DNA from 2 places in the Streptomyces sp. JLSY215 genome. Region 2 is predicted to be linked to the other one. Evidence: riboswitches for the same ligand, from Rfam matches in the RefSeq annotation. Region 2 holds a riboswitch; the other holds the start of a gene.
What was found. Region 2 has a riboswitch for cyclic di-AMP ahead of AC5677_RS28985 (M23 family metallopeptidase). Riboswitches for the same ligand answer to the same signal wherever they lie in the genome.

Region 1: another riboswitch for cyclic di-AMP. It lies ahead of AC5677_RS15410 (transglycosylase family protein); the one in region 2 lies ahead of AC5677_RS28985 (M23 family metallopeptidase).

What each region holds. Positions count from the first base shown of each region.
Region 1 is NZ_CM185022.1:3,479,155-3,486,431, forward strand. Features, by position in the region: gene AC5677_RS15395 (DUF501 domain-containing protein) at 1-176, opposite strand, end outside; gene AC5677_RS15400 (FtsB family cell division protein) at 312-779, opposite strand; gene eno (phosphopyruvate hydratase) at 901-2,181, opposite strand; gene AC5677_RS15410 (transglycosylase family protein) at 2,531-3,184, opposite strand; cyclic di-AMP (ydaO/yuaA leader) riboswitch at 3,192-3,360, opposite strand; gene AC5677_RS15415 (transglycosylase family protein) at 3,613-4,587, opposite strand; gene AC5677_RS15420 (cytochrome P450 family protein) at 4,972-6,306, opposite strand; gene AC5677_RS15425 (LysR family transcriptional regulator) at 6,363-7,238, opposite strand.
Region 2 is NZ_CM185022.1:6,488,372-6,495,648, reverse strand. Features, by position in the region: gene AC5677_RS28990 (GntR family transcriptional regulator) at 6-692, opposite strand; gene AC5677_RS28985 (M23 family metallopeptidase) at 914-1,714, opposite strand; cyclic di-AMP (ydaO/yuaA leader) riboswitch at 1,727-1,883, opposite strand; gene AC5677_RS28980 (M16 family metallopeptidase) at 2,125-3,492, opposite strand; gene AC5677_RS28975 (M16 family metallopeptidase) at 3,531-4,883, opposite strand; gene AC5677_RS28970 (DNA gyrase/topoisomerase IV subunit A) at 5,248-7,277, shown strand, end outside.

The sequences.
Region 1 (7,277 bases), 3.0 Mb from region 2:
AAGGGCGTGCCGTCCTCCAGGCGGGGCGCCGTCTCGACGACGTCCGGCTGCCCGCAGGGACAGCGGTGCGCGATGGTGCGCAGGCCGCGCGGCGGGCGGCCGAGCTGCTCCTTGAAGGCGGCGATGTCCGCGGCGGTGGGCTCGGTGGGCTCGGTCTGGGGCGGGGCGGTGTCCATGTGCGCTTTCGGTGGGGAGAAAGTGAGGTGGGTGGGGCGAGTGGGGCGGGCGGCAAGGGGGTGTGGACTCCCCCTTATGACAGTACGGGCTGCCGCCGCCCGGCCGTACGGGCCAGGGCTCCGTGACCGTACCGGCTACCGCCTGTCCGCGGCATCGACGGCGGCCCACAGGTTCTCGTACCAGGGGCGCCGGTCCGCCCGGGGCGCCTTCTTGGCCGGGCCGGCGCCGGAGCCGTCCTGCACGATGTAGCCGGTTTCGCCGGGCATGACGAAGTGCAGATGGCGGCGGGCCTGCTGTTCGACGTAGGCCGGGTCCTGCCAGCGGGCCTTCTGGTCGCGCAGGCCGTCGAGCGTCCGGGCCGCGTGGTCGGCCTTGCGGCGCTGATCGGCGATGTCCGAGCGCTGGGAGACGTACTGCCGTATCGGGTAGGCGAGCGCGACGACCAGCGAGCACATCACGAGGGCCAGCAGCGCGGCGCGGCCGGTGAGGCGGTTGCGGCGGGGCCGGCGGGCGCGGTAGACGCGGGCGGCCGCCCCGGACTCGACAAGTGCAGTGCCGAGCGCCTTGAGCCGGGTCGCGGTCGAGAACCGGTCCGCGGGCACGTCGCCTCCCCTTCCGTCGTCCGGACGCCGTAACCACGTACGTCCCCGGCAACGGTACGGGACCGTCGCCGGGGACGCGGGGAAGAGTGCGGCACTCGGCCGTTGGCCGGGCGCCCGAGCCCTAGCCCTTGAAACGCGGGAAGGCCGAGCGGCCCGCGTACACCGCGGCGTCGTCGAGGATCTCCTCGATGCGCAGCAGCTGGTTGTACTTGGCGACGCGCTCGGAGCGGGCCGGGGCGCCGGTCTTGATCTGGCCGCAGTTGGTGGCGACGGCGAGGTCGGCGATGGTGACGTCCTCGGTCTCACCGGAGCGGTGCGACATCATGCACTTGAAGCCGTTGCGCTGGGCCAGCTCGACGGCGTCGAGGGTCTCGGTCAGCGAGCCGATCTGGTTGACCTTGACCAGGAGGGCGTTGGCGGAGTTCTCCTCGATGCCGCGGGCGAGGCGCTCGGGGTTGGTGACGAAGAGGTCGTCGCCGACGAGCTGGACCTTGGAGCCGAGCTTCTCGGTGATGACGTTCCAGCCGGCCCAGTCGTCCTCGAACAGCGGGTCCTCGATGGAGACCAGCGGGTAGGCCGCCACCAGCTCCTCGTAGTACTCGGTCATCTCGGCGGCCGAGCGGTCCTTGCCCTCGAACTGGTACTTGCCGTCCTTGTAGAACTCGGAGGCGGCGACGTCCAGCGCCAGCGCGATGTCCTGGCCGGGGGCGTAACCGGCTTCCTTGATGGCCTCGAGGATGAGGTCCAGGGCCTCGCGGTTGGAGCCCAGGTTCGGGGCGAAGCCGCCCTCGTCGCCGAGGCCGGTGGCCAGGCCCTTGGCCTTCAGGACCTTCTTGAGGGTGTGGTAGACCTCGGCGCCCCAGCGCAGCGCCTCGGAGAAGGACTCCGCGCCGATCGGGGCGATCATGAACTCCTGGATGTCCACGTTGGAGTCGGCGTGCGAGCCGCCGTTCAGGATGTTCATCATCGGGACGGGCAGGACGTGCGCGTTCGGGCCACCGAGGTAGCGGAACAGCGGCAGGTCGCTGGCCTCGGAGGCGGCGTGCGCGACGGCGAGGGAGACGCCGAGGATGGCGTTGGCGCCGAGCGAGCCCTTGTTGTCGGTGGCGTCCAGGTCGAACATCGCCTGGTCGATCAGCCGCTGCTCGGTCGCGTCGTAGCCGACGAGCTCCGGGCCGATCTGCTCGATGACGGCCAGGACGGCCTTCTCCACGCCCTTGCCCAGGTAGCGGTTCGGGTCGCCGTCGCGAAGCTCGATGGCCTCGAAGGCTCCGGTGGAGGCGCCGGACGGCACGGCGGCACGGCCCGTGCTGCCATCGTCGAGGCCGACCTCGACCTCGACCGTGGGATTACCTCGCGAGTCGAGAATTTCGCGGGCTACGACGACGTCGATGGACGGCACGTTGTCTCCTTCATGGGTGTCTGGAGTTCTGCAGCACGAGCCTAACGGCCCCGGGGAGATCCGCTCGCCGTTGGCCCGCTCCGTGGGACGAAAAGAGGCCCAGATGCCCATTTCCCGGGAGGTTTGGGCGCATTGTTCGCTGAACGGGGAAAATCGCGGGAAGCCACTGGTGGCGGGGTGCCGGTGGGCTGGCGTACGGCGGGGTGCGCGGAATGGCGTACGCGGCGGCACATGGAATGGAGAAGCCCCGCCGCGGCGCGCTGGGGGGAGTAGCGCGCCGGGCGGGGCCTGCTCGGGGAGGATGCGGGCCCATGACTCAGGCCCGCGGGAGTCCCGGTGCGGGGACGGCTCAGATGCTGAGCTTCTGGCCCGGGAAGATCAGGTTCGGGTTGCCGCCGATGACGGACTTGTTGTGGGCGTAGACCGTCTTCCAGGTGGTGCCGTGCGCCTTGGCGATCTTGGCGAGGGTGTCACCGGCCTTGACGGTGTAGTTGCCCTTGCCCTGCGGCTTCTGCGGGGCCGGCTGGGCCTGCTTCTGCTTCGGGGCGGCCTGCTGCGGGGCAGCCTTCTTCGGCGCGGGCTGGGCCTTCTTGACCTCGGCCTTGGCGGAGGTGTCGAGGTCGGGGGACGGGCCACCGGCGGTCAGGTTGCCGGCACCGGCGCAGGACCAGGCGCCCGGACCCTGGATGGCGAGGAGCTTCTCGGCGGCGGCGATCTGCTGGGCCTTGGTGGCCAGGTCGGCGCGGGCCGCGTACTGGGTGCCACCGGCGGCGGCCCAGCTGGAGTTCGAGAACTGGAGGCCGCCGTAGTAGCCGTTACCGGTGTTGATCGACCAGTTGCCGCCGGACTCGCACTGGGCGACCTTGTCCCAGGTGGCGACGGACGCGGCGGAGGCGGAGGTGGCGCCCATCAGCGGGACGGCGACGGCGGCACCGGCGACACCGGCGAGGGTGGCGATGCGGACGGCCTTGGACGGACGACGGTGCTTGCCCTTGTTCAGCATGGTTCGTTCGTTTCCTCACCGATGCCTACGAGGTGAGCTGTCGGGTTCGGGCCGTGTGAGTACCCGGCCGCGTGCACTGGACACGCGGCTTCACCCCAAGCCGGTTGACCCGCTTTCACGGGCGGGGCCGGCACTTACCTTGGGTCCCCCGCTCCTGCCTTCGGCGCTTGCGCGTCGACTGCCTGCGATCACCGGCAGGATTCGGCATGTGATCGAAGGGCCCGCTTTGGCGAGCGGTCCAGACCGTAATCAGTAATCCCCTTGGTGTTCAAACCCCACTATCTGAACCAAGTTGACCGTTTTTGATCATCGGCGGCTCATATTTCCGCAGGTGGGCCGGGGTGCGGAATCCGGCCGACGAGCCGGACGCCACACCCCGGAACGAGACGCTTGTCTCACTTTCGCCAAAAGGGACGAACTGGCGGTAACTACCCTGCCGCGTGCCCGAGATCGAGCAGCTGACCTGGGTGGATCAGGTCCGCGTCGGCCCCCACGACCTTCTCGTTGCGGTCGTAGAGCGCGGGCCAGCCGCCCGGCAGATCATGGGCCTCCGCGATGCCTGACAGGGTGTCACCGGAGCGCACCGTGTAGCCGTCGGCGGGGGCGGACGGGTCGGCTCCGGGGCGCGTACCGGGGTCCGTACGCTGCTCCTCGCCGCCGCGGGAGGCGTGGCGGCCGGCGGGCCGGTCGTCACGGTCCGCGCCCTTGCCGTCGTCGGCGCCGCTCCTGCCGCTCTTGCCGTCCTTGCCGCCCCCGCCCCCCTGGCCCTCGTCGGCGCCGCCGCGGTGCTTGCCCTTGGCGGGGGTCTCCGGCGTCGCGGGGGCACCGCGGTCGTCCGCACCGCTGCCGTCCTCGCCCTCGTGGGAGGGGGCGGACGGGTCCGCGGGGTCCGAGGCGTCGGGGGCCGACGGGGACGGCGTCGGCGTCGCCTCGTCGGAGGAGCCGCCGAAGGGGCCGTCGTCACCGAAGGGCCCGTCCTCGGGACCGTCGGAGGAGTCGTCGGCCGGGCCGGACGGATCGGCCGGGTCCGCGGTGTGCGACGGGCCGGGCCGCGGGGTGCTCGTACTGCCCGGGTCGACCTCCGGCGCGCGGCCGTCCTTGGTCAGCCCGGCGTTCACCGCGCAGCTCGGCCAGGCGTCCGGGCCGCGGTCGTCGAGGATGGATTCGGCGACGGCGATCTGCTCGGAGCGGCTGGCGAGGTCGGGGCGCGAGGCGTACGAGGTGCCGCCGTACTGCTCCCACATCTCCTGGGTCAGCTGGAGGCCGCCGTAGAAGCCGTTGCCGGAGGCCGCGCTCCACATTCCGCCGCTCTCGCACTGCGCGACCTTGTCCCAGGTCGCGGTGTCGGCGGCCTGCGCACCGCTCGCGGCGAACAGCGGCAGTGCGAGCCCGGCGCCGGTCACTCCCGCCGTGACAAAGATGGCCGGTGCCTGACGGGGGCGACGGTGTCGGCCGTTCCCGGAGCGCATGCGGTTGCCTTTCGAGCGGCGGTGGACGTGCTGGAGTTGTCTGCCGAGCCGGCCCGGTGAGGCGAACGGAGGCGACGCAGCCCAGTGGCGCGTCGAACCCGTGCGGCCAGTCGAACCCGTGGCCGATTCGGTGGGTCGAAAGGTAGCCGGGGTCACGGGTAGTCACAAGTCGGTGTAGTCGAGATCACGCAGAGGTCACGTGCCTGACGTTCCGTCACTTCGCGGTCATCGCAGGCCGGAGCCGCCGGTTCCGCACGGACCGGCCTGGGGTCCGTCGCCAAGGGCCTCCGGTCCCGCCCGCCGCCCCGGCTCCCCCGGTCAGGACCGGTCCGCGGATCCCTCCGGCGTGAACTCCACCGGCAGCGACCGCAGTCCGCGCATGATGAGCCCGCCGCGCCAGCGCAGATCGTCCGGTTCCGCGGCGAGCCGGATGTCCGGCAGCCGGGTCAGCAGCGTCGCGAGGGCGGTCTGCCCCTCCAGCCGGGCGAGCGGCGCGCCCAGGCAGTAGTGGATGCCGTGCCCGTAGCCGAGGTGCTGGTTGTCGCGCCGGGTGAGGTCGAGGACGTCCGGGTCGGCGAAGCGGGCGGGATCGCGGTCGGCGGCGGCCAGCACCACCAGGACCGGGTCCCCCTCGGCGATCCGCTGCCCGCCCAGCGTCAGCTCCTCGGTCGCGAACCGCCAGGTCGCCAGCTCCACCGGACCGTCGTACCGCAGCAGTTCCTCGATGCCGGTGGCGAGCAGATCGCTGTCGCCCGCCGCGATCGACTTCTGCAGCAGCTCGCGCTGGGCGGGGTGGCGCAGCAGCTGGTAGATGCCGTTGCCGATGAGGTTCACGGTCGTCTCGAAACCGGCGAAGAGCAGGATGAACGCCATCGCGGCGACCTCGTTCTCGGTGAGGTGCTCGCCGTGGTCGGAGGCCCGGATCAGCGCGGAGATCAGGTCCTCGTCCGGGTCCGGCCGCTCCCCGAGGACCTCGCGCTTGCGATGGATCAGCTCGGCGAGATAGCCCCGCATCTTCTTCACGGAACGCGCGACTCCGCCCCGCGGTCCCCCGCCGTGCCGGATCATCATGCCCGCCCAGTCGCGGAAGTCGTCCTGGTCCTCACGCGGTACGCCCAGCAGATCGCAGATCGCGTAGATGGGGAGCGGGAACGCGAATTCATGGATCAGGTCCGCCGCCCCGCGCTCGGCGCCGTGCTGTTTTTCGACCATGGCATCGATGAGGCGGTCGGTCAGCTCCTGTACGCGCGGGGCGAAGGCCGCGACCCGGCGCGGGGTGAACGCCTTGGAGACGAGACGGCGCAGGCGGGTGTGGTCCGGAGGATCGATGTTGAGCAGATGCGTCATGAGGTTGGCGCTGCGCTCGCCGGGGATGCCGACCTTGCCCTTGCCGTGTGCCGACTCGCTGTGGTGGACCGGGTTCTTGGAGAGCCGGGCATCGGCCAGCGCCTGGCGCGCGTCCCCGTAGCGGGTCACCAGCCAGGCCTCGACGCCGCTGGGGAGCGCGGTCCGGTGCACCGGCGCATGCTCGCGCAGCCAGGCGTACGCGGGGTACGGGTCGGCGGCGAACTCCCAGGTGAACAGCTCGGGCCGGGCGGCGGGGCAGCCGGTGGCCGGGGTGACGGGGGCGGTGGTGTCTGGCGTGTCGTGCACATCCCGACCGTAACCCGTGCCCCATACGGCGGATGCCGTCCCGTAAGCCCCCGGTTTCACCCCGGCGGCACACCCAGCCCCTCCAGGAACGCCGCGGCCGCCGGCGACGGCCCCAGGCCGCTCCACACCACCCGCTCGCTACGCTCCGGCGCCGGCCGTACGCGCACCATGGCCAGCCCCGGCAGCCCGGAGGCGATCGCCTCGGGAACCATGCCGACGCCCAGCCCCGCCCGCACCAGCTTGGCCTGGAATTCGACGGTGGTCACCTCGAACGCCACCTCCGACGTCAACCCCGCCGCCCGGAACGCGTCCTCCCGCTGGCGCCGGGCCTGCGACCCCGCCGCGTAGTCGACGAACGACTCCCGGGCCAGCCGCGACAAGGTGGTCCACTCCTGCTCGGCCAGCGGATGCCCCGGCGGCACCATCGCGACCAGTTCGCCGCGGGCCAGTTCCTTCTCCCGTACCCCCGCGATACGGGCGCCGGGCACCAGCCCGACGAAGGCGACGTCCAGCGCCCCGTCCCGCACCATCTCGATGAGCCGGTCGCTGATCTCCATCTGGAGGCTGATCCGCACCTGGGGGTAGCGGGCCCGGAAGGCGCCCAGTTCCTGCGCGAGGTCGACGGCCGCGACGGTCGAGATCGCGCCCACCGCCAGCCGCCCGCGCACCTCCCCGGTCGCCGCCTCCACCTCCGCGCGGGCCCGCTCGGCCGCCTGCAGCGCCTGCCGGGCGACGGGCACGAACGCCTCGCCCGCGGCGGTCAGCCGGACGCTCCGGCTGGTCCGGTCGAAGAGCCGCGCGCCGAGTTCCTTCTCCAGCCGGGCGACCTGATGACTGAGGGCGGACTGGACGACATGGCAGCGCTCGGCGGCGCGGGTGAAGCCGCCCGTCTCGGCGACGGCGACGACATAGCGCATCTGCTGGAGCTCCATGGGCCCGATGGTAGGCCCCATCGATCGCATTCCACGATG
Region 2 (7,277 bases):
GAATGTTAATGACGGGCACGCGCCGTGTTGACGGGCTGTTTCGCATCCCTCACCGCGGCCGCGGTGGGGCGCAGCCGGTACACCGGGAGGGAGCGTTCGATATGAGCCGCCATCAGGGCGCGGGCCCGCTCCGCGTCTCCCCTGGCCACCGCGTCCAGCACCGCGCCGTGTTCCTCCCACGAGTCGGTGGCCCGCGCGGACAGCTCCACGGCGTACATCCACTCGATCTTGCGCCGTAGCTGGGTGAGCAGCGCCGTCAGACTGGGGCTGCCCACCGCCTGGGCGAGCGTCTCGTGGAACCAGCCGTCCAGTTGGCGCACGTCCGCGGGGTGACCGTGCCGGGCCCGCTCGCGGCCGAGCCGTACGAGACCGCGCAGCACCTTCAGATGGGCGGGGCTGCGGCGGACGGCGGCACGGGCGGCGCCCAGCGGCTCCAACAGGGCGCGGATGTCCAGCAGATCGGCCGCCTCTTGTTCGGTGGGCTCGGCGACGCAGGCGCCCGCATGATGGCGGGTGGTGACAAAGCCCTCGGACTCCAGGGTGCGCAGCGCCTCGCGGACCGGGACTCTGGAGACTCCGTATCGGGCCGCGAGAATTTCTTCGATCAGCCGGCTCCCCGGTGCGAGCGCACCGGAGACAATGTCATCGCGAATCGCCGTGCACACCGCATGCGCGGAAAGATGGCCTCGCATCGTCGTGCCTCCGCCGTAATTCCCGGGAAACGCCGCCGATCGGCGGGTTTTCCGTGACTCTATTCGACCGGGACGAGTTTTCCGACGGGCTCCGGGAATTCAGGGATATTTTTTGGCCAGGCGCCGGACTCCGGGGGACGGCGACGACCGGCGGCCGCCGTCCGCCGGACACACGGAAGCCCCGGCCGGTCGGCCGGGGCTTCAGCGGAACACGCGGGACGTCAGACGTCGACGCCGTGCGAGCGCAGATACGCGATCGGGTCGATGTCCGAACCGTAGTCGGGGCCCGTGCGGGCCTCGAAGTGGAGGTGCGGCCCGGTGACGTTGCCGGTGGCACCGGAGAGGCCTATCTGCTGGCCGGGGGTGACGGTCTGGCCGACCGCGACCCCGATGGACGACAGGTGGCCGTACTGGGTGTACGTCCCGTCGTGCATCTTGATCACGATGTTGTTGCCGTACGAGCCGCCCCAGCCGGCCTCCACGACGGTGCCCCGGCCCACGGCGTGGACGGAGGTGCCGGTGGCGGCGTGGAAGTCGATGCCCGTGTGGCTGCCGGAGGACCACAGGCTGCTGGAGGCCTTGTAGCCGGTGGAGATGTAGGAGCCCGCTATCGGGGCGACGAAGGCGTTGAGCCGCTTGCGCTCGGCCTCGCGGGCCGCGCGCTCCTTGGCCTCACGCTCCGCCTTGGCCTTCTTCTTGGCGGCCTCGGCGAGCCGCTGGGCCTCGTCGGCCGCCCGCTTCGCCACGGCCTCGGCCCTCGCCTGCACGGCGGCGACCTCGGCGGCCGTCTGCTGCGAGTCGGCCTGGGCCTCGACGCGGCTGGCGAGCTCGTCGCCCATCACGACAGCCTGCTGCAGGCCGGTGTCCGCGGCGTGCGTCCCACTGGAGGCGGCCAGCGCCGGCGAGGCGACGGAGGCGACGACACCGGTGGCCGCGAGGGTGGCCGCGCCGGCGAACTTGCGGGTCGTACGGGCCGTGCGGCTGGCACGACGATGCTTCCCGGTGGCACGGGTGAACGCCATCTGCTGGCTTGTCCTTTCCTTCCTTCTCGCCTACCGGGTTAGCTGACGGGTTCGGAGCAGGAAGGTCTCCTACGGACCCCTCCGGAGAGAGACCCGATTCACCCCAAGGGACATGTGGGTCCCCGGCTCCCCTGGCTCGCGCCGTACGGGGACTCGGCGATGACTGTCCGGTGCCACTGTTGTGGCGGACCTGTGACGAACAGTCGGACCGACGCTAATCGGGACATCTTTCAATCGGCAAACAGAACTGGCCCTTTGTGCCGTACGCCACAAGGACACCGGGCAACCAGACGCACCATTCCGGACATACGACGGCTCCCGTGGCGGACGTGCACCACGGGAGCCGTTGTATCGATGGATGGCCGGGCCCTTCCCCGGCCGGTCCCTGACCGGCAGTCAGACGGCGGGGCTCAGCCGCTGACGACCGTCACCTTGCCGATGCCCAGTTCCCTGACGGGCTCCGTGATCTGCGCGGCGTCACCCACCAGGATTGTCACCAGGCGGTCCACGGGGAAGGCGCTGACGGCCGCCGCGGTCGCCTCGACCGTCCCGGTCTCGGCGAGCCGGGCGTACAGCTGCGCCTGGAAGTCGTCCGGGAGGTGCTGCTCCACCTGGTCGGCGAGGGTGCCCGCGACGGCGGCCGCGGTCTCGTACTTCAGCGGCGCGACCCCGACGAGGTTCTGCACGGCGACGTCCCGCTCGGCGTCCGTCAGCCCCTCCGCCGCCAGGGTGCGCAGCACCTGCCACAGATCCTGCAGCGCCGGCCCGGTGGAGGCGGTGTCCACCGACCCGCTGATGGCCAGCATCGCGGCGCCGCTTCCGTCCGCGGCGGAGCGCAGCACCTGACCGAAGGCGCGCACCCCGTAGGTGTAGCCCTTCTCCTCGCGCAGCACCCGGTCCAGCCGGGAGGTGAGCGTGCCGCCCAGGCAGTACGTGCCGAGGACCTGCGCGGGCCAGACGCGGTCGTGCCGGTCGGCGCCGATACGGCCGATCAGCAGCTGCGTCTGGACGGCTCCGGGGCGGTCGACGATGACCACACGGCCGGTGTCGTCGGCGGTGATCGGCGAGGGCTTCAGCGGCTCGGAGGTGGAGCCCTGCCAGGCGCCCAACGTGTCGGCGAGCGCCGCGTCCAGGTCGACGCCGGTCAGGTCACCGACGATGACGGCGGTGGCCGTGGCGGGCCGCACATGGGTCGTGTAGAAGGCGCGGACGGCCGCGGCGTCGATGCGCTCGACGGTCTCCTCGGTGCCCTGGCGGGGCCGCGACATCCGGGACGTGGCCGGGAACAGCTCCTTGGACAGCGCCACCGCGGCCCGTCGCGCCGGGTTGGCGAGCTCGTGCGGGATCTCGTCGAGGCGGTTGCGTACCAGCCGCTCGATCTCGCTCTCCGCGAAGGCGGGGGCGCGCAGCGCGTCGGCGAGCAGGCCCAGCGCGCGGTGCAGCCGGGACACCGGTACCTCGAGGGAGACCCGCAGGCCGGGGTGGTCGGCGTGCGCATCCAGGGTGGCGCCGCAGCGCTCCAGCTCGGCGGCGAACTCCTCGGCGTCGTGCTTGTCCGTGCCCTCGGACAGGGCGCGCGACATGATCGTGGCGACACCGTCCAGGCCCTCGGGCTCGGCCTCCAGAGGGGCGACGAGGTTGATCTCGACGGCAACGACCTGCTGGCCGGGGCGGTGGCTGGTCAGGAGGGTGATCCCGTTGGCCAGTTGGGAGCGCTCGGGGGCCGGGAAGGCCCACGGCTTGGGCGCGCCGCCCTTGGGCTGGGGGTGGAAGTCCATGGTGGTCACGGCGGAATCTGCGCGGGTGGTGGAGTCGCTCACCGGTCCGCCTCCTCCTTCTCGGTGTCGGCGGCCGGATCGGCCGGGGCGGTCGGCTCCGTGGGCTCGTACACGAGCACCGCGCGGTTGTCGGGGCGCAGCCGGGCCTTGGCGACCGCCTGCACCTCCTCGGGGGTGATGTCCAGGACGCGCCGGACGGCGGTCAGCGCGAGCTGCGGGTCCCCGAACAGGACGGCGAAGCGGCACAGTTCGTCGGCGCGGCCGCTGACCGTGGCCAGACGGTCCAGCCATTCGCGCTCCAACTGGGCCTGCGCGCGCTCCATCTCCTCGGGGCTCGGCCCCTCTTCGGCGAAGCGGGCCAGCTCCTCGTCGACGGCGCGCTCGATGGCGGGGACCTCCACGCCGCCCGACGTCTTCACGTCCAGCCAGCCCAGCGAGGGCGCCCCGGCCAGCCGCAGCAGCCCGAAACCGGCGGCGACGGCGGTGCGGTCGCGGCGCACCAGGCGGTTGTAGAGCCGGGAGGACTCGCCGCCGCCCAGGACGGTCAGGGCGAGATCCGCGGCGTCCGCCTCACGCGTGCCGTCGTGCGGCAGCCGGTAGGCCGCCATCAGGGCGCGGGAGGGCACCTCCTCCTCGACCACCTCGCGCAGCTCGCTGCCGATGATCTCGGGCAGCGAACCGTCGCGCGGCGGGCGCTTGCCGTCGTGCGAGGGGATCGAGCCGAAGTACTTCTCCACCCAGGCCAGCGTCTGCTCGGTGTCGATGTCTCCGACGATCGACAGCACGGCGTTGTTGGGCGCGTAGTACGTACGGAAGAACTCCCGCGCGTCCTCCAGAGAGGCCGCGTCCAGATCGGCCATCGACCCGATGGGGGTGTGGTGGTACGGGTGGCCCTCCGGGTACGCCATGGCCGTCAGCTTCTCGAAGGCCGTGCCGTAGGGGACGTTGTCGTAGCGCTGGCGGCGCTCGTTCTTGACGACGTCGCGCTGGTTCTCCATGGACTCGTCGTCGAGCGCGGTCAGCAGCGAGCCCATGCGGTCCGCCTCCAGCCAGAGCGCGAGCTCCAGCTCATGGGCGGGCATGGTCTCGAAGTAGTTGGTGCGCTCGAAGCTCGTGGTGCCGTTCAGCGATCCGCCGGCGCCCTGGACGAGCTCGAAGTGGCCATTGCCCTTCACCTGTGCGGAACCCTGGAACATGAGGTGCTCGAAGAGGTGAGCCAGGCCCGTACGGCCCTTGACCTCGTGGCGGGAGCCGACGTCGTACCAGAGGCACACCGCTGCGACCGGGGTCAGGTGGTCTTCGGAGAGCACCACGCGCAGGCCGTTGGGCAGCCGGTGCTCGGTCGCTGTCAGGCCGCCGGAGCCGGCTTGTTCTGTGGCCGTGTGACCCATGGGCATGTACGTCCCTTCGATCCGCTTGCGAGGAAGTCCTGTCACTGTATGCAACCGCGCCGACATCTGGCGAAGTTCCCGGACGAGCGGACCCGTACGGAGGGCCCGCGCGACGGCCCCGAGCCGCCGAAAGGGGAGTCGCGGTCGGCGTTGTCAGTGGGGCGGTCCACAATGGTCCGCGTCAGACTCAGGCAGACTCACGGGTTGATCCGCCGGCTGATCGGTCCGACGTCTGACCGATCCGCCGGCCGACCGGCCCGCCAACGGGGCGACCGGCACTTCCGGTCGGCCCGGCAGTGTTGACCGACCCGAGCATGTTGATCCCACATCGGCAGTAGACGCAGCAGAAGGAGCCGCAGCCGCGATGGCCCGCCGCAGCACGAAGACCCCGCCGCCGGACGACTTCGAGGAGAGGATCCTCGACATCGACGTCGTCGACGAGATGCAGGGTTCCTTCCTTGAGTACGCGTATTCGGTCATCTACTCCCGCGCCCTGCCGGACGCCCGCGACGGCCTCAAGCCCGTGCACCGCCGCATTCTGTACCAGATGAACGAGATGGGCCTGCGGCCCGAACGCTCGTACGTCAAGTGCGCCCGGGTCGTCGGCGAGGTGATGGGTAAGCTCCACCCCCACGGCGACGCGTCCATCTACGACGCGCTGGTGCGCATGGCGCAGCCGTTCTCGATGCGGCTGCCGCTGGTCGACGGCCACGGCAACTTCGGCTCGCTGGGCAATGACGACCCGCCGGCCGCGATGCGTTACACCGAGTGCCGGATGGCCTCGGCGACGTCCCTGATGACGGAGTCCATCGATGAGGACACCGTCGACTTCGCGCCGAACTACGACGGCCAGGAACAAGAGCCGGTCGCCCTCCCCGCCGCATACCCGAACCTCCTGGTCAACGGCGCGTCCGGCATCGCCGTCGGGATGGCGACGAACATGCCACCGCACAACCTCGGCGAGGTGATCGCCGCGGCCCGCCATCTGATCAAGCATCCGAACGCCGATCTCGACACCCTGATGCGCTTCGTTCCGGGGCCCGATCTGCCCACCGGTGGCCGGATCGTGGGCCTGGGCGGCGTACGGGACGCGTACGAGAAGGGCCGCGGCACCTTCAAGATCCGCGCCACGGTCGCGATCGAGACCGTCACGGCCCGGCGCAAGGGCCTGGTCGTCACCGAACTCCCCTTCACCGTCGGTCCCGAGAAGGTCATCTCCAAGATCAAGGACCTGGTCGGCTCGAAGAAGCTGCAGGGCATCGCGGACGTGAAGGACCTCACGGACCGCGAGCACGGCCTGCGGTTGGTGATCGAGGTCAAGAACGGCTTCAACCCCGAGGCCGTCCTGGAGCAGCTCTACAAGCTCACGCCGATGGAGGAGTCCTTCGGCATCAACAACGTCGCGCTGGTGGACGGCCAGCCGCTGACGCTGGGCCTCAAGGAGCTGCTGGAGGTCTATGTCGACCACCGCTTCAACGTGGTGCGCCGGCGCAGCGAGTTCCGGCGCAGCAAGCGGCGCGACCGGCTCCACCTGGTCGAGGGCCTGCTGACGGCGCTGGTGGACATCGACGAGGTCATCCGCCTCATCCGCTCCAGCGAGAACAGCGCGCAGGCCAAGGAGCGGCTGATCGAACGCTTCTCCCTGAGCGACATCCAGACGCAGTACATCCTCGACACCCCGCTGCGCCGGCTGACCAAGTTCGACCGCATCGAGCTGGAGTCGGAGCGCGACCGGCTCCAGGAGGAGATCGAGAAGCTGACGCGGATCCTCGAGTCGGACGCCGAGCTGCGCAAGCTGGTCTCCGGCGAGCTGGCCACGGTCGCCAAGAAGTACGGCACCGACCGGCGCACGGTCCTGCTGGAGTCGGCGGGGCCCGCGGTCGGCGCGGTGCCGCTGCAGGTGTCCGACGACCCGTGCCGGGTGCTGCTGTCCTCGACGGGGCTGCTGGCGCGTACGGCGACCGGGGAGGTGCCGTACGACGCGGAGGCCAAGCGGGTCAAGCACGACACGATCGTCTCGGCGGTGCCGGCCACGACCCGCGGCGAGGTCGGCGCGGTGACATCCAGCGGGCGGCTGCTGCGCATTCCCGTGATCGATCTGCCGCAGCTCCCGGACACCGCGGCGGCGCCCAGCCTCTCCGGTGGCGCGCAGCTCTCGGAGTTCCTGACCCTCGAGGACGGCGAGGATCTGATCTGCCTGATCACGCTGGACGAGTCCTCGCCCGGCCTGGCGCTCGGCACGGAACAGGGGGTCGTCAAGCGCGTGGTGCCCGACTATCCGTCCAACAAGGACGAGTTGGAGGTCATCACCCTCAAGGACGGCGACCGCATCGTGGGCGCGGCGGAGCTGCGTACCGGTGACGAGGACCTGGTCTTCATCACCAGCGAGGCGCA